DNA from 3 places in the Shinella oryzae genome. Region 3 is predicted to be linked to each of the others. Evidence: riboswitches for the same ligand, from Rfam matches in the RefSeq annotation. Region 3 holds a riboswitch; each other region holds the start of a gene.
What was found. Region 3 has a riboswitch for thiamine pyrophosphate ahead of thiD (bifunctional hydroxymethylpyrimidine kinase/phosphomethylpyrimidine kinase). Riboswitches for the same ligand answer to the same signal wherever they lie in the genome.

Region 1 (7,213 bases), 430 kb from region 3:
GGCGACTTCGGAGGCATCGTCGGCAAGCGCCAGCAGGCCGCGCGTCACGTAGAGATAGCCGCCCGGCAGCGCGAAGGCGTTGATCGCGGGCGAATTGAGGATGGTGATGCGGTAGGACTGGTTCGGGTTTTCCGAGACCTGCGTCAGCGCGCCGGTAATGCGCGCGACAAGCCGCTCCGTCTTGGCGTCCTTGTATTCGCCGCCATAGCTCGCGACGATGCGCGGATGCTCGCGCGCGCCCATCTGGGCCCGCGGGTCGTTCTTCTGCACCTCATCGACGATCTGCGGATTGGAGGACGGCGCGATCGTCGGCTCGTAGCTCTGCTCGATCAGCGACTGGCAGCCGGTCAGCATCGTGGCGGCGAGCAACAGGGCCGCGACGGGCCTGGTCACCCCGCGTCCGGATACGATTGCAGCTGCCTGCCTTGCCTTCGCCATGTCTCTAGCCCACGCCCCTTGATGGGTCCGCTCCCGGTCTGCAGCCAAAGCATGCGGACACGGCGCGGATCGTGCGTTTGTGAATGCAGGAGATAGACGCGCCCCATACGGTCGGCAACTCCCTATTCAACAAACGGTTCCCATGTGGCTCCGGTGACACAGGGGGGCGACCAAATTGTGGCACCGGGCGCGGCAAAACCGCCGCGGCCCACGCTAAGGCACGGAACGGCCGAGGAATTTCGCGATGTCGGCGGGCTCCCGCCGGGCGAGGAAATCGCCGGCCGGCTCGTGGAAGCGGATTTTTCCATCCGTCACGTAGATCACCTCGTCCGCCAGCCGGCCGATATCCTCGGGCTGGTGGGTGATGAACAGCATGGTCGCCTGCGTCTCGGCAACGAGGCCGGCAAGCAGCGCCGCCATATCCGCCCGCATGGCGGGATCGAGTGCGGCGAAGGGTTCATCGAGCAGCAGGATCGGCCGGCGGCGCACCAGCGCGCGGGCCAGCGCCACCCGCTGCCGCTCGCCGCCCGACAGCGACCCGGGCAGGCGCGTCTCGTAGCCGCCGAGACCGACGCGGGCGAGCGCCTCGGACACGCGGCGCCGCCCCGCCGCATCCAGACGCAGCCCCGGATCGATGCCGAGGCCGACATTGTCGGCGATGGTGAGGTGGGAGAACAGGTTGTTGTCCTGGAAGACGATGGAGACCGGCCGCTCGGCGGGATCGCGGCCCGCCATGTCCTCGCCCAGCAGGCGGACCGAACCGGCCGCCGGCGGCTGGAAACCGACGATGACATTGAAGAGGGTCGACTTGCCCGCACCCGACGGGCCGACCACGGCGACGGCCGCGCCGGGCTTTATGGCGCAGTCGAAGGCGAGCGTCTTTCCGGCAAAGCGCACGGTGACATCGGAGAGGGCGATGGCGGTATCAGGCATCGGGGCCGGGCCTTTCGGGGACGCGCTCGGGAGCGGTCGAGGGCAGCGTCAGGAGCAGGCAGAGCACGCCCAGGATGAGCGCGATGCCGGCGGCATCGGCCGTGCGGTAGCTTGCCATGCGCGAATAAAGCAGCCAGGGCAGCGTGACGAAACCCTCCGCGCCGAAGATGGCGACGGCGCCGAGATCGCCGAGCGACAGCGCCATGGCGAAGGCAAAGGCGGTGAGGAAGGGTTTCTTCAGCGCCGGCCAGTCGATCGTCATGAGGCGGCGGGGACCCGTGATGCCGAGGCTGAGCGCGAGGCGCGCCGTGCGGGCAAGATGAGTGCGATAGGCAGGCCCCAGCACGCGCACCACGAAGGGAAGCGCCATCAGCGCATTGATGACGGTGACGATGGCCGGGGCGAAGCGGCCGGTTTCGCCGAAAAGCCGCAGCATGAGGAACCAGCCCGTGGCCACGACGACCGGCGGCACGAGCAGGATGAGCGAGCCGACGGCCGGAAGCGCGCCCGCCATTATCAGCCGGGCCGGGCCCGCCGCGCCGCTTTCGGCGAGCTGCGGCACCAGCACGACGGGCAGCGCGATGGCGAGGCTGAGGCTGGCGGAGGCAAGCGAGATCGCAAGGCTGGTGAGAAGCGCGCGGTGCAGCATCGGATCGAGCGCGAGCCGGCCGAAATCGGCGGCGAGGCCCGAAACGAGCGTCGCCAGCAGCGGCGCGGCGGTGAAGAGGGTGAAGGCGAGGATGACGAGCCCGTCCGTGACGCGCCGCCGGCGGCCGTCGAAGCGGCGGATGGCGCGGCCCGCCGTCACGCCCTCATCCTGCGGCCGGCCGAACAGCGAGAGCACGAACAGCAACAGCGCCGTAACCGCGATCTGCAGGAAGGCGAGCAGGACGGCGCGGGCGGGATCGAAATCGAAGCGCAGCGCCTGGTAGATCGCGACCTCGATGGTGGTGGCGGCCGGCCCGCCGCCGAGTGTCAGAACGAGGGTGAAGCTCGTGGCGCACAGCATGAAGACGAGGCCGGCAATGCCCGGCAGCACGCGCCGGATGACCGGCCATTCGATGAGCCGGAACACCGCCACGCCGCCCATGCCGAGATTGGCCGAACTCAGCCAGTATTCCGCCGGGATGCGGTCGAGCGCGGCGACGAGGAAGCGCACCGCGAGCGGCAGGTTGAAGAAGACATGGGCGATGAGGATGCCTGTCAGCCCGTAGACGCTGACCGGATTTTGCAGGCCGGCAAGGCGCAGGAGATCGTTCACCACGCCCTGGCGCCCCCAGATCTCGATGACGCCGAGGGCGGCGACGAGCGCCGGCAGGCCGAGCGGCACGGCCGACAGCCGCAGGATCCAGACGCGGCCGAGAAAGGCGCGCTGGCGCGCCAGGGCACGCGCCACGGGAATGGCGAGCGCCACCGACAGCAGCGTGGAAAGCGCGGCCTGAAGGAACGTGAAGCGCGCCACCCGCAGGATATAGGCATCGAACAAAGGCGCGCCCGCGCCGGCCCCTGCACCGGCCCCTGAACCGGCATGGGCAAGCAGCACGGCCGTCGCCACGCCGACGAAGGCCAGCACGCCGCCAAGCGCGAGCGCGCCGGCGATATCGAGCGTGCGTCTTTCGGCGCGGGCGAAGATCACGGTGTTGACCCGGCTACTTGGCGCTCATCACGGCGAGCCATTCGTCGATCCAGGCCTTGCGGTTGGCCGCGACCTCCTCCGGCGACATGAGGAAGGTCTTCTCCGGCTTGACCAGCGCATCGAAGGCGGCGGGCAGCGGATCACGGGTCTTGCCAGCCGGCATCATCCAGTTGGTTTCGGGAATGATCGACTGGAAATCCGGCCCCGTCATGTAGGTGAGGAACTGGCGGGCCAGCGCCTTGTCGCCGGCGGTGCGGGTGAGGCCGGCAACCTCGATCTGGATATAGTGGCCTTCCGAGAAGGCGGCCGCCTTGTAGCGCTCGTTCTTCTCCGCGATGACGTGATAGGCGGGCGAGGTCGTGTAGGACAGCACCATCGGCGCCTCGCCCTTGGTGAACAGGCCATAGGCTTCCGACCAGCCCGGCGTGACGGTCAGGACACGCCGCTTGAGCTTTTCCCAAGCCTCGGGCGCCTTGTCGCCATAGACCGACTTGACCCAGAGCAGCAGGCCGAGGCCCGGCGTGGAGGTGCGCGGATCCTCGATGACGATCTTCTCCGCGGGGTCGCCTTCGACCAGCTCCTTGAGGCTGGTCGGCGGGTTCTTCAGGGTCTCGCTGTCATAGACGACGGCGAAGTGGCCGTAGTCGTAGGGCAGGAACGTATCGTCGGAGAAGCCGCCGGGCACCGTCAGGTCCTTCGGCGAGAGGCCATGCGCCTCGAACAGGCCCGTGGCCTTCGCCTCGGCGATTAGATTGGTATCGAGACCGAGCACCACGTCGGCCTTGGTGCCCTCGCCCTCCAGCTTGAGGCGGGTCAGGAGCTCCACGCCATCGGCCACGCCGACCCATTCGACCTTGCAGCCGCATGTCTTCTCGAACTCTTCCTTGACCTTGGGGCCCGGGCCCCATTCGGCGATGAAGCTCTCATAGGTGTAGACGGTCAGCGTCTTTTCCTGCGCCGATGCGGGCACAGCGACACAAACGGCAAGCGCCGTAACCAATGTGGAAAGTAGCGTGCGCATCCGCGCCTCCTTGTTTGTCACAACGGGAATAGGGCGCTGGATTGAGCCGTCTAATCCCTCCGCCGGTACGAGCCGGATCAGGTTCTTCGGGTTGGCGTGACGCCTCTCAGCCAGCAGACCGAAACCTGCGGGCACCCCGTTAGAGCAGCACAAGGCATAATCCGGCCCGCGACGGCGCGCAAGGGGCGGACCGGAGAGCAAAGCCCGGCAGGCGGGAATGGACGGAAAATCGGCCTGTTCCGTAGGAAACAGCGGGCAAGGCGGCGCTGTGCGACCTTCTCATCACCGGACGAGAACAGCTCGTCGCATCCATCAGGCCAGAGATCAGGAGAGACCCATGCGCAAGACCATCGTTTCCGCCACTGTTGCCCTCGTCGCCGCCGTTTCCTTCGCGGCACCGTCATATGCCTGCTACGACAGCTATGGCTACGAGCAGCCGCAATGCTTCATCAAGAAGGTGAAGTCCTACGATTATTACGGCGACGTCGTGATCCGGAAGATCAAGATCTGCAACTGAGCGTCATCATAAATGACCTCCCCGAAGGCCCGGATGTCCCTGCATCCGGGTCCTTTGCTGTCGGGAGCGCGAGGAAACAGCCGGCGTCAGGCTGCTCAGGCGTAGGCGAAATCCGTGGTCTTGCTGACCAGGACGGCCTTCAGCTTTTCCAGCGCCCGGTTCTCGATCTGGCGGACGCGCTCCTTGGAGATGCCGAGCAGGACGCCCAGTTCTTCAAGCGTTGCACCGTTTTCGGCGAGGCGGCGGGCGCGGATGATCTTCATCTCGCGTTCGTTGAGTTCGCCGAGCGCCGAATAGAGCCAGAGATGGCGGCGTTCGCCATCGATGGAGCCTTCGGCCTGCTCGTCCGGCAGGGGAGCCTCGCTGGCGAGAAGATCGATGCGGCTGGCGCCCTCGCCCTCATTGGGCGAGATCGGCGCCTGCAGCGAGATGTCCGACGAGGACAGGCGCGCATCCATGGTGCGCACGTCGGCGGTGCTGACACCGATGGCGGCGGCGATTTCCTGATGCATGGCCTCGGCGGTGAGACGGGTATCGCCGCGGGCGAGACGGGCGCGCAGGCGGCGCAGGTTGAAGAACAGCGCCTTCTGCGCCGAGCTGGTGCCGCCGCGCACGATGGACCAGTTGCGCAGCACGTAATCCTGAACCGAGGCGCGGATCCACCAGCTGGCATAGGTGGAGAAGCGCACCTGCCGCTCCGGCTCGAAGCGGGCGGCGGCCTCCAGAAGGCCGATATAGCCTTCTTGCACGAGATCGCTGAGCGGCAGGCCGAAATTGCGGAACTTGCCCGCCATCGAAACGACCAGGCGCATATGGGCCATGGCGATGCGGTTGCGGGCTTCCTGATCGTGATTGTTCTTCCAGGCCTGGGCAAGCGCCTGTTCCTCGTCCCTCTCAAGGTAGGGCGCGGACATGGCAAGCTTGATCATGCGGCGCTCTGCGGTCGTCGTAGCCATGCGTCTCTCCACGTGAACCGAACCGGCTCCGGGGAGGCATGAACCACCCGTTCGCCCATAGAGAAGACAGTCCGGAGAGGCTAGTGGATCGCCCGGCACGGCCGGGACAATGCCGCGGCACAGCGCCCTTCGGTCATCCTCGGCCAGTCAAACGGGCGTGCCGCAAAAAAGTTCCATAAAAAAACCCGGCTGTCGCCAGCCGGGCTTTAAATCGTGACGGAGCGCCCTAGATCAGGCGGCCTCGTCCTGGCTGTCATCTTCCTCGATGGCCTTGCCGCGCTTCGGACCCTTGGCGAGGTTCGTCTCGACGAGACGGACGGCTTCGGTTTCCGACATCTTGTTGACGGCGGCGATTTCGCGGGCCATGCGGTCGAGAGCGGCTTCGTAAAGCTGGCGCTCGGAATAGGACTGCTCCGGCTGGTTCTCGGCGCGATAGAGGTCACGGACCACTTCGGCAATCGAGATCAGGTCGCCGGAATTGATCTTGGCATCGTATTCCTGCGCGCGGCGCGACCACATGGTGCGCTTCACGCGGGCCTTGCCCTGGACAACCTTCAGCGCGCGGTCGACGAAATCGGTCTCCGACAGTTTGCGCATGCCGATGGAAACGGCCTTGGCAACCGGCACCTTGAGACGCATCTTGTCCTTTTCGAAATCGATGACAAAAAGCTCAAGCTTCATGCCGGCGACTTCCTGCTCCTCGATGGCCACGATCTGGCCGACACCGTGGGCGGGATAGACGATCGACTCGCCGGTCTTGAAGCCCTGGCGCGTGGAAGATTTCTTCTGCTGGGTCGTCATTCTGTTCAAATACTCCCTGTTACACTCCCCGATGAGGCCGGGGTGGGTCCGGGGACCCGGGAAAGACGGGGGGCACCCTGCGGTGTCACCACTCTGGTCCGTCCGCCATGCGCAAAGAGGTCCACTGCAACGCGATCACATGCGAGCAACCGAGGTTGCCTATGGGAGGTGAGCGACGGTGAGGGATCGTTTGCTTTCGTGGTGGTGTTCGGGCACGCAAAATGCCGCGATGTGGATCAGTATCAGGACCCTACCACAAAAAAGTGCCGAAATCAATAATTTGCTTCGCATGGGTCATCAAGCCTGCCCTATCGCCTTTTGGCGAGGACAGGCTTTTTTCCCCAGCTTCGGCGGCCGCCGTGCGGCCGGTCAGTCGCCCTTGCCCGGATTGGGCGAGAAGTACTGCTCGTACTTGCCTTCCACGCCGTCCATTTCCTTGGCCTCGGGCATCGCATCCCGCTTCACGGTGATATTGGGCCAGATAGACGCGAATTCCGTATTGATCTTCAACCACTTGTCGAGGCCCGGCTCCGTATCGGGCTTGATCGCCTCGGCGGGACATTCCGGCTCGCAGACGCCGCAATCGATGCACTCGTCCGGGTGGATGACCAGGAAGTTCTCGCCTTCGTAGAAGCAGTCGACAGGGCAGACTTCGACACAGTCCGTATATTTGCAGCGGATGCAGTTGTCGGTCACGACATACGTCATGATGAACTCCAGAAAAATCACAAGCAGGCGGACGGCGGAACCGTCCATTGCCGCAAAGCCTGTCACGCAATCGGCTGGCAGACAGCAGGAGATGCGGGAAGCAGGCTGTCCGGTGGCTGAGGTAAAGGCTTTGCGGGCGCTTTGCAAGCGTAATACATGCGCGATCTGCGGCTTGCGAGGTATAGAATTCTAAAGCGCGGCCC
Region 2 (7,213 bases), 740 kb from region 3:
GCGCCGGTGCCGACAGCGCCGGCCTTTTCCTGCACGGTGACGTCGAAGCCATGGCGGTAAAGCTGCCATGCGACGGTGAGGCCGGCGACGCCGGCCCCCTTGACCAGGATGCGCATGGTCATTCTCCCGCAGGTGTCGTGCCAAGCGGCATGTAGAGGTCGCCGCCCTCACGGAACTTCGCCGCCATGGCCTCCAGCCCCTCCTTCTGCGCTTCCGCGCGGATGTCGTGGGAGATGCGCATGGAGCAGAATTTCGGACCGCACATGGAGCAGAAATGCGCCACCTTGTGCGCCTCCTTGGGCAGCGTCTCGTCGTGGTAGGAGCGGGCCGTTTCCGGATCGAGCGACAGGTTGAACTGGTCCTCCCAGCGGAACTCGAAGCGGGCGCGCGACAGCGCGTCGTCGCGGATCTTCGCCGCCGGGTGCCCCTTGGCGAGATCGGCGGCATGGGCGGCGATCTTGTAGGTGATGACGCCCACCTTCACGTCGTTGCGGTCGGGCAGGCCGAGATGTTCCTTCGGCGTGACGTAGCAGAGCATGGCCGTGCCGAACCAGCCGATCATCGCCGCGCCGATACCCGACGTGATGTGGTCGTAGCCGGGCGCGATATCGGTGGTGAGCGGCCCGAGCGTGTAGAACGGCGCCTCGCCACAGGTCTTCAGCTGCTTGTCCATGTTCTCCTTGATCTTGTGCATCGGCACATGGCCGGGGCCTTCGATCATGACCTGGCAATCCCTTGCCCAGGCGATCTGCGTGAGTTCGCCAAGCGTTTCGAGTTCGGCGAACTGCGCCGCATCGTTGGCGTCGGCAATCGAGCCGGGGCGCAGGCCATCGCCGAGCGAGAAGGAGACGTCATAGGCGCGGCAGATGTCGCAGATTTCCTCGAAATGCTCATAGAGGAAGCTTTCGCGGTGGTGATGAAGACACCACTTGGCCATGATCGAGCCGCCGCGCGAGACGATGCCGGTGACGCGATTGACGGTGAGCGGGATGTAATGCAGCCGCACGCCGGCGTGGATGGTGAAATAGTCCACGCCCTGTTCCGCCTGCTCGATCAGCGTGTCGCGGAAGACTTCCCAGGTCAGGTCCTCGGCGATGCCGTTGACCTTTTCGAGCGCCTGATAGAGCGGCACGGTGCCGATCGGAACCGGCGAATTGCGGACGATCCATTCGCGGATGTTGTGGATGTTGCGGCCTGTCGACAGGTCCATGACGGTATCGGCGCCCCAGCGGATCGCCCACACCATCTTCTCGACCTCTTCGGCCATGGAGGAGGTAACGGCGGAATTGCCGATATTGGCGTTGATCTTGACCAGGAAATTACGGCCGATGATCATCGGCTCGGCCTCGGGATGGTTGATGTTGGCGGGGATGATCGCCCGGCCACTGGCGACCTCCTGACGGACGAATTCCGGCGTGACGAAATCGGGAATATGCGCGCCGAAACTGTCGCCATCGCGCACGAGTGTATCCTTCGCGGCCTTGCGGCCGAGATTTTCCCTGATGGCGATGAATTCCATCTCCGGCGTGATCATGCCGGCGCGGGCATAGGCGAGCTGGGTCACAGCCTTGCCGTCCCTCGCCTTGCGCGGGCGGTTGCGAACGGGGAATTCCGGTGTCAGACGCTCGCCGGTCGCGAAGCCGTTGTCCTCCGGGCGGATGTGACGGCCTTCATAGTCTTCGGTATCGCCACGCGCGGCGATCCAGCTTTCGCGCAGCCGCGGCAGGCCGCTTTCGATGGCGACGATGTGGTTGGGGTCGGTATAGGCGCCCGAGGCGTCGTAGACGATGACGGGCGGCTCTCCCGAGGTCGGGTGGAGGGAAATCTCGCGCATCGGCACGCGGATTTCGGGATGCTGTTCGCCGGCAATGTGGATCTTGCGCGAGGCGGGCAGGGCGCCGGTGGTGACGGTCGGGGTGAGCTTTTGGGCGGCAATATTCATCGTGAGGCTCCAAGTTCGGTTTGGAGACCCAGTCCTAGAGCCGGAATGATGGAAGGACGCTGGACACGGAATCCGGGTTATCGGATGTCCTGCCACAGCGCTTGCACCGTCCCTACGCCAGTATGAACTGGATCAGGTTCAACGGGTCACTGCGCTGCGAAAGCCAGCAGTATCTCAGCCCCTTGTCGGGACCCCCCTGGTGAATGCCTTAAGCAAAAACGCTATGGGTCGATTTGTCAACGGGGTTCATAAAGTAAGTTCATACTTACTTTTTTCTGTGCCGCACACAAAAAGAAACGGCGGAGCAAGCCCCGCCGTTCCCTTTGAAACCATTCGCGAAAACTATTCGCGTTCGCCCGTGAAATTCAGCAGCAGCTGGAAGATGTTGACGAAATTCAGGTAGAGCGAGAGCGCGCCGAACACGGCCATCTTCTGCTGGGATTCCTGGTCAATGTTCTCGGCATATTGCGACTTGATGTTCTGCGTATCCCAGGCCGTCAGGCCGACGAAGACGAGGATACCGATCACGGAGATTGCGAACTGCAGGGCGCTGGAGCCCAGGAAAATGTTGACGATCGAAGCGATGATGACGCCGATCAGGCCCATGATCAGGAACGAGCCGAATTTCGAAAGGTCACGCTTCGTCACATAGCCGTAAAGGCTCGTGGCGCCGAACATGGTTGCGGCGATGAAGAAGGTTCGGGCGATGCTCATGCCGGTGAAGACAAGGAACACCGATGCGAGCGAGAGGCCCATGACGGCGCAAAACGCCCAGAAGGTCATCTGTGCCGTGCTGGCCGACATCGTCTGGATCTTGAACGAGAAGAAGAAAACGAAGGCGAGCGGCGCCAGCATCACCACCCACTTGAGCGGCGACGAGAAGATCGGCACGTAGAGCGCCGGCGTGGAGCCGACAATGAACGCAACGAGGCCGGTGATAACAAGGCCGGCGCCCATGTAGTTGTAGACGCGCAGCATGTGCTGGCGCAGGCCCTCGTCGAAGAGGGCAGCGGACTGCGCCTGTGCGCCGTAGCCGAATCGCTGTTGTACGGGTTCCATCTCATATCTCCTTATGGAAACGGTTGATCAGTAGAGCGTGCGGGAAAGTTCCCGCGCGGTTTGCGTCAGGTCGTCGGCCTTGCGGCTTTCGGACACCAGGGCATAGGCGACGTCGCCGATCTGCCAGTAGGCGGCCCGGGCGTTGTCAGCGTGGAACAGCAGGACATGCTGCACGGCAAACGAGCCCGGGCGCACCGCAAAGAGCGAGAGGCGTTCGTTCGCCTCCGGTTGCAGCACCAGCTCGACGCTCGGGCCATAGGCCGAGGGGAAGACCTGCGTATCGAGCAGGGTCCAGCCTTTCGGCAGGTCCGGCAGGACGATGGCGGTGGCCGAGCGGATCTCTGCACGGTCGAACGTTTCCGTCTCCGGCTGAGATGCCATCGTGTCGCGCAGAAGCGTCGTCCGGTGTGCGCGCACCGCTTCCTCCACGAAGGCCGGCGGCTGCACCGAGGCGATGACCTCGGTCGCGCCGAAGGGGCCGAAGACGGCATGCGCGACCCAGCCTGCCGCGACGAAGAGCGCGATCGCTGCAGCACGGCGGAAGACCGCAAGGATGCGGCGGCGCGACAGCGAACGCTCCAGCTGGCGCGCGGCCTCGCGCGTCTCCTGCCGGATCACGGTGCGGTGGTCCGCAAGCGCCAGGCGCAGCTCGTCGCGCACGCGCAGGTCCTTCATGATCTGCGCGGCGACGGCCGGGCGTTCCGACAGATAGGCCTCCACCTCGATGCGCCGCCCGACGGCCAGCTGGTCGTCGACATAGGCGTTGAGATCGGCTTCGAGGATGGGGTCATTGCTGGTCATCGCCAGTGCCTCCGACAATCCTGAGATGCGTGACGGTCGCGGACGGGCCGCTTTGTTCGAATGTGCGCAGGCGCTCGCGCGCCCGGGCGACGCGTGACATCAGCGTTCCCACGGGAATGCCGAGGGCGGTCGCCGCTTCCTGGTAGGAAAGCTCCTCGATGGCGACGAGGTGCAGGGCCGCGCGCTGCTCTTCGGGAAGCGTGAAGAAGGCGTTGCGCAGCTGCGTGAGGCGCACCGAATGATCCTGGTTGGCCGGTATCGCGGTTTCGGCGACTTCGGCCGCGCCATCGTGGCGGCGCTGCATCGAACGGCGCTGGCGCAAGCGGTCCACATGCGCATTGTGCAGGATCGACATCAGCCAGTTGCGCACATTCGCGCCAGTGCGGAACGTGCCCTGCCGTTCATAGGCCTTCACCAGCGCATCGTGCACGAGGTCCTCGGCATCATCCGGATTGCGGACGAGCGAAAGTGCGTAGCGCCTGAGCGCCGCAAGCTGTCCGATCACGTTGAAGCCGGGTGTCTTTGCGTTCATGCCCCAATATACGAGAGCCGCGCGGCTTCCATTCCATCGGCTGCCAAAAAAGTTCACAACCAGTGGAGAACGATGGCCGCAAGCAGGAGGTAGCGGCCGAACTTGGCGATGGAAACGACGAGCAGGAAACGGAAAAACGGCTCGCGCATGATGCCGGCTGCCACCGTCAGCGGATCGCCGATGATCGGTGCCCAGCTGAGAAGCAGGCTCCACCAGCCGTATTTGCGATACCAGTTGCCGGCACGCTCGAGGCTTGCGGCGTTGACCGGAAACCATCGCGCATGGCGGAAGCGCTCGATGCCCCGGCCGAGCAACCAGTTGACGACGGAGCCGAGCACGTTGCCCGTTCCCGCGACGATGATCAAAAGGCTGGGTGAATGGCTGCCGGCGGCAAGCAGGCCGACGAGCACCGCTTCGGATTGTGCCGGAAGGATGGTGGCGGCGATGAAGGCGGCTATGAAAAGGCCGCCATAGGCCGCAAGCGCGCTCATCCGGGCATCTCCGTCATACCGCTCTCCGTCCACGCGCGGAGTGCGCGCCCGCTTCCGATAAACGGTACGGCCGGCCTAGGAAAGGGTGTGACAGGTCTTTATCGCGGTATGGGCGGTCAGTCTGGCCTTTGCATTCGCGCTCAGCAGAGGGCGGACCGGTTCATCAGCAGGATGTCGTTCGACGTCAGCATGATGCGGGACGGTTCGTCGATCTCGTTCAGCACAGCCCGCAGTGCCGTATCGAGGCAATATTCGACGGCCTCGACGTCGAGGCCTTTGGCGGTTTCCACGGCGAAGGCGAGCATTCGCGCCAGCGCCATCAGTTCCGCGCCGCGGTCTTCCATTTCGATCGTATCGATTTTCATATGTGCTGGCCCCCGCCGCGTCGAATTTTACCCTGAATGTGAGTATAGGCGTGGGGACCGGCTTTGGCGCGTGACTCCAGCGTGACACACGCGGAATGCGAAATTGTATGACGAAAGCGGTTTAAGATTGATCTGCCGCCATACGCCACAGCGACGTGGCGCGGAACGTCCAGTCACCACGTTTTTCGGCCTTTTTGCCCGCCCAGAGTGTCATTTCCCGCACCAGCGCCAGGGCGTCCACGCGTTTCTGGTTCACGGTCCGCTCGGTCAGGAGTTGTGTCGTGGCCGTCCACGACACCCCGTTTTCACGCGCCTTGAGGATCGCTGACCATGTGCGCTCCTTGTAGAAAATCCGGCGCGCGGCGTCGCGAAGGCCCGCCACCTCAAGCGCAGCGACCGTTCGATCCGCCTCCAGCCGGTCGAGCGTCGCATCGACATTGACGAGCGGGAGGGAAAGCGCGGGATATCCGAGTTCCGCCGGGCCATGCAGAAGCGCGACATCGGCATCGTCCAACCGGCGCCCGCTCGCATAATCCTCGTAGATCCGTCCTATGCCCACCATGCCGAAGGCAGCGCATTCGGCGGCGCGCAGGGCGCCCATGCTGGCCGCGCCGAAGACGGAAACGCCCTCGTGCAAGGCATACAGGATTTCCTTGTGCCAGACGGGTGCGACATGTTCGAAGCCGCCGTCGATGATGCCGATTGCCGTTGCGCCGGCGCGCACGGCCGCCAGAACGTCGCCGTGAACGGCAGGCGGACGGACCTCCAAGACGTCGCCGCAGAGCGTGGCCGCATCCGGCAGGCTGGGGCCGGCGAAGAGGATTTTCATGAGGTTCCAAACAGCATGCGGGAGAGTGCGCGGGAGCCGACGGCGTGGCGACGCGCGCCCTCGGGGTTTTCCAGAGTGGGCACGACCATCTTGACCACCGAGACGGGCAGCGAGGCATCGGTCAGCGGCACCGCGACGACGGGTGTTATGCCGGATGCGGCGAGCACCTCCAGGCAATGCGCGAGCAAGGCTGCGGCGTCGCCCGACGGTGCGCCATAGGCTTTTGGCGTTGTCGGCAATGCCCCGAAGAGGGCGCGCGTTTCCGGCGCCAGCGGCCGGGTGAAGGTTTCGGCAAAAAGGTCGTCCCGCGCGCCGCTGATATAGGTGAGGCGCGATTGTGCGACTTCGGTCAGCGCCCGGATGACGGCGCGCACGGCGACGGGATGGGTGCCGTAGCCGACCGTTGCATCGTGGAAGAGCGGCGCCTTCTTGTTGCGCATTCCCACATCACCGAGCACCGCTGCATAGGTCGGGATGGCGAGGTCGCTTGTAATATCGAAGAGGCGCAGGTCCAGCCCGGCGTCGCGAAAACGCCCCACGAGCACATCGACGACCGGATCGCCGAAGCCTGTCGGGTCGATGGCGGTCGCGAGGCGTTTTTCACGCGGCAGCAGGCGCCAGAGCCGGTCGGCATCCCGCTCGATGCGTTCCAGCAGGCCATGCAGGATCGCCTCTGTCTCGGAGTTGCCGGAGGCCAGGCCATCCGAAGACTGCCAGAAGCGCGGTGCAACATCGGTCCTGTCGAGGCAGATTGCGTCGCGCGGCACCCAGACACGGTCGCCGGTGACGACGTCGTGGCCGGTGAGCCAGTCGAGCTTCTCCTCCTCAGCGAGAAACGCCTGGCCGGCCGCAACGAAAATATCGAGCGGCAGGCAGGTTTCGCCGGCCTCCATGAAATCGCGCCGCGATGCGTGACGCGTCGCCACCAGGGGGGCGCCTGCCACGGCCCGCTCAAGCGCCTCCATGGCGGCGGAGACCTTTGCGTCGATATCGGTGATGCCCTTGCCCTGGTTGATGACGATCGAGCGGGCATTGGGGCTGACGGCGTTCCAGACGGGGATGCCGACGCGGTCCAACCCTGTCAGGCGCGAAAGCCGCGTGATGCCGAACCGGGGCATAAGCGCCTCGATCCGGCTCCAGGTCTGTTCTGGGCCGCAGATGCGGTCAGAATAGGCTGTCACAGGTTGAGCCGGA
Region 3 (7,213 bases):
TGAGCCGATCGATCCCGTGCGCTATATCGCCAACCGCTCCTCGGGCCGGCAGGGCCATGCCATCGCCGCCGCCCTGGCGCGGCTTGGCGCCGAGGTGACGCTCGTCTCCGGGCCTGTCACGATCCCCGACCCGCCGGGCGTGACCGTGATCCGCGTCGAGCAGGCGTCGGAGATGCTGGCGGCGGTGCTCGGCGCGCTGCCGGCGGATATCGCCGTCATGGTGGCCGCCGTCGCCGACTGGCGCGTGGCGACGGCCAATGCGGAAAAGATCAAGAAGCAGCCCGGCGAAGGACCGCCGCCGCTGATGCTGTCGGAAAACCCGGATATCCTGAAGACCATCGGCCATCATGCGAAGCGCCCGACTGTCGTCGTCGGCTTTGCGGCCGAGACGCAGGATGTCGAAAACAACGGCCGGGTGAAGCTCGAAAAAAAGGGCGCCGATCTCATCGTCGCCAACGATGTCTCGCCGGAAACCGGCATCATGGGCGGCACGACGAACAGCGTGAAGCTCATTACCGCCGACGGCATCACGGCATGGCCGGAGCTTTCCAAGGACGATGTCGCCGATCGTCTCGCCGGCTGGATTGCCGAACGGCTTATTTGACGAGGGCGAGCTTGGCTTCCATCGATCCTGCCGGGCGGCCGGCAGGCGAGAAGATGCGCATGTCGACGCCGTTTTCGCCGAGCACCACGGCGCTGCCATCGGGGATTTCCACCCAGGCCTCTGTGTCGTCGTTCAGGGGCTCGGACACGAGGCAATAGCCACCGGCATCGCCCATCGGCGCGGCGTAGAGCGTCGGTGCCGCATAGTCCGTCGCGTAGCGCACGGCATAAAGCTGGTTGCCATCGGAAAACGCGGCCGTGAACCGCACAAGCACCTTGTGCTCCAGATGGGCGGCAAGGCGCTCGACGAAGGCGATGGTTTCGGCCATGGCGCCGAGCGGATCCCGGGCAAGGCCGAATTGCAGCGCCAGCAGGAAGAGCAGTTCCGAATCCGTGGAGCCCGTGCGCGCGCTGTAGAGATCATTGTCCAGCATGGTCTCGAGCGGCCGGCGCAGATGCTCGAAATCGGCGATCTGTCCGTTGTGCATGAAGGACCAGATGCCGTGCACGAAGGGATGGCAATTGTCGCGCCGCGTGCCGCCACCCGTCGCGGCGCGGACATGGGCGAGGAAGAGCGGCGAGCGGACCTGCCGCGCGATGCTGCGCAGGTTGCAGTCGGACCAGGCCGGCAGGATATCGCGGTAGCGGCCGGGCTCCGGGCGGTCGCCGTACCAGGCGATGCCGAAGCCGTCACCGTTGGTGGCCGTCTTGGCGCGCGTGGCGCAGTGGGACTGTTCGATCAGCGAATGGGCGGGCGAGGACACGAGTTCCTCGAGAAAGAGCGGCTCTCCGCGATAGGCTGCCCAACGGCACATGACATTTCCTGCTTGATTGGACCGGTGCGAACCGGTGACGGATCCGACGCATTAACCATGGCACTGCCCGGATTTTCAACGCAAATGGGTAAAAATGCGTTAACGAAAGTAAACGGACGGAAACCATGCGTGTCATTCCCGCACGGGCGAGCCGCACGGCTGCACGCCGCGAAAGTCGCTTGTGTGAACACTGCGTTTCATGTCGGGCAGATTTCGTGAACAATCGCGCCGGCGTATAGAAGGGGCAAGCAACCCAGTCGAAAGGACTTCTCCCATGTCCATACGCCCCGTCAAACACGAAAGCATCGCCCGCCCCGCCATGGAAGGCGCCGGCGTGAAACTGCACCGCGTCTTCGGCTTCGGCGATCCGTCGCTGACCGACCCGTTCCTGATGATGGACGACTTCCGCAACAACGATCCCGACGACTATATCCGCGGCTTCCCGTGGCATCCCCACCGCGGCATCGAGACCATCACCTATGTGCTGGCCGGCAGCGTCGAGCACGGCGACAGCCTCGGCAACCACGGCGTCATGGGCGCCGGCGACGTGCAGTGGATGACGGCCGGCAGCGGCATCCTGCACCAGGAAATGCCGCGCGGCGACTTCGCCGGCAAGATGCATGGCTTCCAGCTGTGGGCCAACCTGCCCTCGTCGCTCAAGATGACGGCGCCGCGCTACCAGGACATCAAGTCCGCTGATATTCCCGTCGCCGTCGACGACGACGGCACCGTGGCGCGCGTCATCGCCGGCAGCTTCTGGGGCAAGACCGGCCCGGTCGACGGCATCGCCGCCGAGCCCGTCTATCTCGACATCTCGGTGCCGCCGGGCAAGACGAAGCGCCTGCCGGTCGATACCTACCGCTCTGCCTTCGCCTATATCTTCGCCGGCTCCGGCACGTTCCGCGACGCCTCGAAGCCCTTCGGCGTGAAGGTGGAAAAGGAGTTCCAGGGCGAGGAGCTGAACATCCGCGACCTCTCCGGCAACCGCACGCTCGTGGTCTTCGATACCGGCGACGAGGTGACAGTGCAGGCCGGCGAGCAGGGCATCCGCTTCCTGCTGGTTTCGGGCAAACCCATCGAGGAGCCCGTCGCCTGGCACGGCCCCATCGTGATGAACACCCAGGCCGAGTTGCAGCAGGCCATGCGCGAGCTGCGCAACGGCACCTTCATCAAGCCGGCGCATTGACGTCGCGCGACAGGCGCCTATCCTTCCGCCTTTACCCGAGGCGGAAGGACGAGAGATGCGGATCGACGGACAATGCCATTGCGGCTTCGTGACCTACGAGGCCGAGATCGATCCCGATGGTCTGCTCATCTGCCACTGCACGGATTGCCAGCGGCTGACCGGCTCGCCCTATCGCGTCACCGTGCGCGTGCCGCGGGCCGATCTCACCCTCACCGGCGAGACGCCGAAGGTCTATACCAAGATCGCCGAAAGCGGCCGCGAGCGATTTCTGCACTTCTGCCCGGAATGCGGAACGCCGCTGTTTTCCTCCGGCACGGGCGAGGCGGCCGCCTTTTGGGGCATCCGTTGGGGCAGCATCAACCAGCGCGCCGCCCTCAAGCCCAAGCGCCAGATCTGGTGCTCTTCGGCCACCGACTGGTTCGGCGAGACCAAAGCCCTTCCCGGCACGCCGCGGGAGTAGGGCGTGGCAAGCGGCCGTTTCCAGGTCCTGCGCACGGCCATCGACGGCGTCGAGGCCGTCATCGCCGACAGCAGCCACGCCTTCGCCCGCCACAGCCACGACACCTACGGCATCGGCCTGGTCGAACGCGGCGCGCAGACATCGGCGAGCGGGCGCGGCCGCGTGGAGGCGCAGGCCGGCAACACGATCACCGTCAACCCCGGCGAGGTGCATGACGGCGCGCCGCTTGGCGGCGCGTCCCGCGCCTGGCGCATGCTCTATATGCGGCTGGATATCGTCGCGGCCGCGGCACAGGACATTTTCGAAGGGGACACCCGCGAGGAATTTTATGCGCCCGTGCTGGACGACAGCCGCGTCGGCCGGCTTGTCGCGGCCGCTCTGACGGCGCTGGTCGATACCAAGGCCGCAGCAATCTGCCGCGATGAGCGGCTTCTCCTGCTGCTGGCGGCGGTGCTGCGCGAACGGGCGCCGCGCCGCGAGGGCATTGCGGCTGCCGGCATCGCCCGCGCACGCGAGCGGATCGACGCCGACCCGGTCTCGCCCGTCACGCTCGATGCGCTGGCCGCCGATTGCGGCCTTGGCCGTTTCCGGCTGGTGCGGGATTTCGCCCGCGCGACGGGGCTGACACCCCACGCCTATCTCATCCAGCGCCGAACGGATCTCGCCCGCCGCCTCATCGCCGCCGGCAATCCGCTTGCCGATGCCGCGGCCGGCGCCGGCTTCGCCGACCAGAGCCACATGACCCGCAACTTCACGCGGCGTTACGGCTACACGCCGGGCGCCTATCTGGCCGCCCTCACCTGACCTGCAATTTCGTTCAAGACCGCGATGACCGTCCGGTGTTTCCTGCCGCCTCTTCAAGCGCATGGAAACCCGACATGACCACCGAATTCCTCATCACCTCGCTCATCGTCATCCTGCTTCCGGGCACCGGCGTCATCTACACCGTGGCGCGCGGGGTCAGCGGCGGCTTTCGCGCCGGCCTGCTTGCGGCCTTCGGCTGCACGCTGGGCATCATCCCGCATATGCTGGCCAGCATCGCCGGGCTCGCCGCCATCCTGCATGCCAGCGCGCTTGCCTTCGAACTCCTGCGCATCATCGGCGTCATCTACCTGCTCTTCATCGCCTGGAGCATGCTGCGCGAAAGCGTTGCGCTCGATACGGCACCGGACCAGCCGGTCGAGGCGGCCGCGCGCATCGTGCGCAAGGGCGCCTTCACCAATGTCTTCAACCCCAAGCTCTCGCTGTTCTTCCTCGCCTTCCTGCCGCAGTTCGTGCCCGATGGCGCGCCGGACCTGACGGCGCGGATGCTCTTGCTCGGCGGCGTGTTCATGCTGCTGACCTTCCTGGTCTTCGCCGTCTATGCCGCGCTCGCGGCCAGCCTGCGACGGCAGGTGCTGGGCCGACCGGCGGTCATGACCTGGATGCAGCGCAGCTTCGCCGCGGCCCTGGGGCTCATGGGCCTGCGGCTGGCGCTTTCGGATCGCTGACCGTCACGCCCAGAGCGCGTGGAAATGATGCAGCGGACCGTGCCCCGCGCCGACTGCCAGCGCACCGGATCCGCGCACGGCACCGGCGACGAAGCTCTTGGCCGCGGCCACGGCCTCAGGCAGCGAATGCCCCTTGCCCAGTTCCGCCGCCACCGCGCTCGACAGCGTGCAGCCGGTGCCGTGGGTGTTGCGCGTGAGCACGCGCACGCCCTCGAACCAGCGCAGCGCGCCCGGCATGGCGAGCACATCCGGGCTCTCGTTGCCCGGCAGATGCCCGCCCTTCAGCAGAACCGCCTTCGGCCCGAGCGCCAGCAGGCGCTTCGCCTGGTTTTCCATCGCAGCCCGGTCGGTCGCCTCGGCTTCGCCGAGCAGGGCGGCCGCCTCCGGCAGGTTGGGCGTGAGCAGCGTGGACAGCGGCAGCAGCCGGCGCGTCAGGGCCTCCACGGCGTCTGCGGCCAGAAGAGAGGCCCCGCCCTTGGCGATCATGACGGGATCGAGCACGACGGGGACGGAGCGATGCGGCGACAGGGCGTTCGCCACCGCCTCGGCGATCTCGCCCGAGGCGATCATGCCGATCTTGACGGCGCCCACCCGCACATCGGCAAAGACATCGGCGATCTGCGCGGCGACGAAGGCCGGCGGCACGAGATGCACGCCCGAAACGCCCTGCGTGTTCTGCGCCGTCAGCGCGGTCAGCACGGCCATGCCATAGGTGCCACGGGCGGCGAAGGTCTTGAGGTCGGCCTGGATGCCGGCGCCGCCCGAGGGGTCGGAGCCTGCGATCGAGAGGATGTTTGCGATTGTGTCTGCCATCTCGCCTCCTTGCGGACGGAGGCGGGCGCGGGACAACGGCGAATGCAGTGCCAGCGACTCCCTCCGCCGGCATGATCCGGTTCAGGTTCAAAGGGTGCTTCTCAGCCCGCCTGCGCGGACGCCCCTGTCTGGCAATGCTTTTCGCAAATGGAGAGGCGCCTGTCACCTTGAAAGTGACAGGCCGCCGTCACGCCTTGGTGACGTGGTACTCCTTGATGGCGACCATCTTGATCGCGGGGTAACGCTCCGCCTCGTAGCGCAGCGAAAAGCTGTCCTGCGCAAGGAAGACCGGATCGCCATCGAGGTCGCGGGCGATATCGCCGCGGCGCTGAGTGACGAACTTGTCGAGTTCGGCCGCATTGTCGGAGGAAATCCAGCGGCAGACGGAAAAGCGCGACATTTCGAAGGAGACCGGCAGGCCGTATTCCTGCTGCAGGCGCTCCTTGAGAACGTCGAGCTGCAGCGCGCCGACGACACCGACGATGGCCGGCGTGCCGTCTTCCGGCGAGAAGAGCTGCACGACGCCCTCTTCCGCCATCTGCTGCAACGCTTCCTTCAGCTTCTTGGCCTTCATCGCGTCTTCCAGCCGCACGCGGCGCAGGATTTCCGGCGCGAAGTTCGGCACGCCCTCGAACACCAGCGCCTCGCCTTCCGTCAGCGTATCGCCGATGCGCAGCGTGCCGTGGTTGGGAATGCCAACCACGTCGCCGGCATAGGCCGTATCGGCCAGCTGGCGCTGCGAGGCGAAGAAGAACTGCGGTGCCGAGAGGCCGATCTGCTTGCCGGTGCGGGCAAGGCGCACCTTCATGCCGCGCTCCAGCATGCCGGAGCACACGCGCGCGAAGGCGATGCGGTCGCGGTGGTTCGGGTCCATGTTGGCCTGGATCTTGAAGACGAAGGCCGTCATCTTGTCTTCGGCGGCGTGGACCTTGCGCACATCTGCCACCTGGTCGCGCGGCGGCGGCGCGAAGGCGCCGAGCGCGTTGATGAGATCGCGCACCCCGAAATTGCGCAGCGCCGAACCGAAGAAGACCGGCGTCATATGGCCTTCGAGGAAGGCTTCGCGATCGAACGGCCGGCAGGCCTCGCGCGCCAGTTCCATCTCGTCGATGAAGGCTTGGCGCTCGTTTTCCGGCAGGTGTTTGGCGACTTCGGCGGCATCGTCCATCCTGGTCGGCTGGACCTGCGTGTCCGAGCCGCGGAAGGTGCGATCGGCCAGATGATAGGAGCCGCAGAAGGTCTTGGAGCGGCCGACCGGCCATGTCACCGGCGCGGTATCCAGCGCCAGCTTCTCTTCCACCTCGTCGAGGATCTCGAAGGGATCGCGGCTCTCGCGGTCCATCTTGTTGACGAAGGTGATGATCGGGATATCGCGCAGGCGGCAGACCTCGAACAGCTTCAGCGTCCGCGGCTCGATACCCTTTGCGGCGTCGATGACCATGACGGCCGCATCCACCGCCGTCAGCGTGCGGTAGGTGTCGTCGGCGAAGTCTTCGTGGCCGGGCGTATCGAGAATGTTGAAGACGTTGCCGTCATATTCGAAGGTCATGACCGAGGTCACGACCGAGATGCCGCGCTCGCGCTCGATCTTCATCCAGTCCGAACGGGTCTGGATGCGGTCCTTCTTCGCCTTCACCTCGCCGGCGAGCTGGATGGCGCCGCCGAACAGCAGCAGCTTTTCGGTGAGGGTGGTTTTACCGGCGTCCGGGTGCGCGATGATCGCGAAGGTGCGGCGGCGGGAGACCGCCTCGGCAAGGGTTTCGGCCATGTTCAAGCAATATCCTGTGAGTTGGCGCGGTCTTTACAGGCTCCGCCGCGAAGATGCAATTGACGGCCCGCGCCTGCG

Region 1: linked by a shared signal. The riboswitch ahead of thiB (thiamine ABC transporter substrate binding subunit) and the one ahead of thiD (bifunctional hydroxymethylpyrimidine kinase/phosphomethylpyrimidine kinase) in region 3 are both predicted to bind thiamine pyrophosphate.
Region 2: linked by a shared signal. The riboswitch ahead of thiC (phosphomethylpyrimidine synthase ThiC) and the one ahead of thiD (bifunctional hydroxymethylpyrimidine kinase/phosphomethylpyrimidine kinase) in region 3 are both predicted to bind thiamine pyrophosphate.

What each region holds. Positions count from the first base shown of each region.
Region 1 is NZ_CP081987.1:2,878,911-2,886,123, forward strand. It holds gene K6301_RS14070 (M48 family metalloprotease) at 1-438, opposite strand, end outside; gene thiQ (thiamine ABC transporter ATP-binding protein) at 652-1,371, opposite strand; gene thiP (thiamine/thiamine pyrophosphate ABC transporter permease) at 1,364-3,004, opposite strand; gene thiB (thiamine ABC transporter substrate binding subunit) at 3,021-4,028, opposite strand; TPP riboswitch at 4,066-4,177, opposite strand; gene K6301_RS14090 (hypothetical protein) at 4,366-4,545, shown strand; gene K6301_RS14095 (RNA polymerase factor sigma-32) at 4,641-5,501, opposite strand; gene K6301_RS14100 (CarD family transcriptional regulator) at 5,733-6,302, opposite strand; gene fdxA (ferredoxin FdxA) at 6,672-7,010, opposite strand.
Region 2 is NZ_CP081987.1:2,572,339-2,579,551, reverse strand. It holds gene thiO (glycine oxidase ThiO) at 1-116, opposite strand, end outside; gene thiC (phosphomethylpyrimidine synthase ThiC) at 119-1,942, opposite strand; TPP riboswitch at 2,034-2,150, opposite strand; gene K6301_RS12570 (Bax inhibitor-1/YccA family protein) at 2,285-3,001, opposite strand; gene K6301_RS12565 (anti-sigma factor family protein) at 3,029-3,802, opposite strand; gene K6301_RS12560 (sigma-70 family RNA polymerase sigma factor) at 3,789-4,334, opposite strand; gene K6301_RS12555 (YqaA family protein) at 4,388-4,825, opposite strand; gene K6301_RS12550 (hypothetical protein) at 4,966-5,190, opposite strand; gene K6301_RS12545 (TfuA-like protein) at 5,312-6,019, opposite strand; gene K6301_RS12540 (YcaO-like family protein) at 6,016-7,200, opposite strand.
Region 3 is NZ_CP081987.1:3,312,199-3,319,411, reverse strand. It holds gene coaBC (bifunctional phosphopantothenoylcysteine decarboxylase/phosphopantothenate--cysteine ligase CoaBC) at 1-604, shown strand, start outside; gene K6301_RS16180 (class II glutamine amidotransferase) at 597-1,418, opposite strand; gene K6301_RS16175 (pirin family protein) at 1,693-2,604, shown strand; gene K6301_RS16170 (GFA family protein) at 2,660-3,064, shown strand; gene K6301_RS16165 (AraC family transcriptional regulator) at 3,068-3,868, shown strand; gene K6301_RS16160 (LysE family translocator) at 3,943-4,554, shown strand; gene thiD (bifunctional hydroxymethylpyrimidine kinase/phosphomethylpyrimidine kinase) at 4,558-5,367, opposite strand; TPP riboswitch at 5,409-5,503, opposite strand; gene K6301_RS16150 (peptide chain release factor 3) at 5,555-7,135, opposite strand.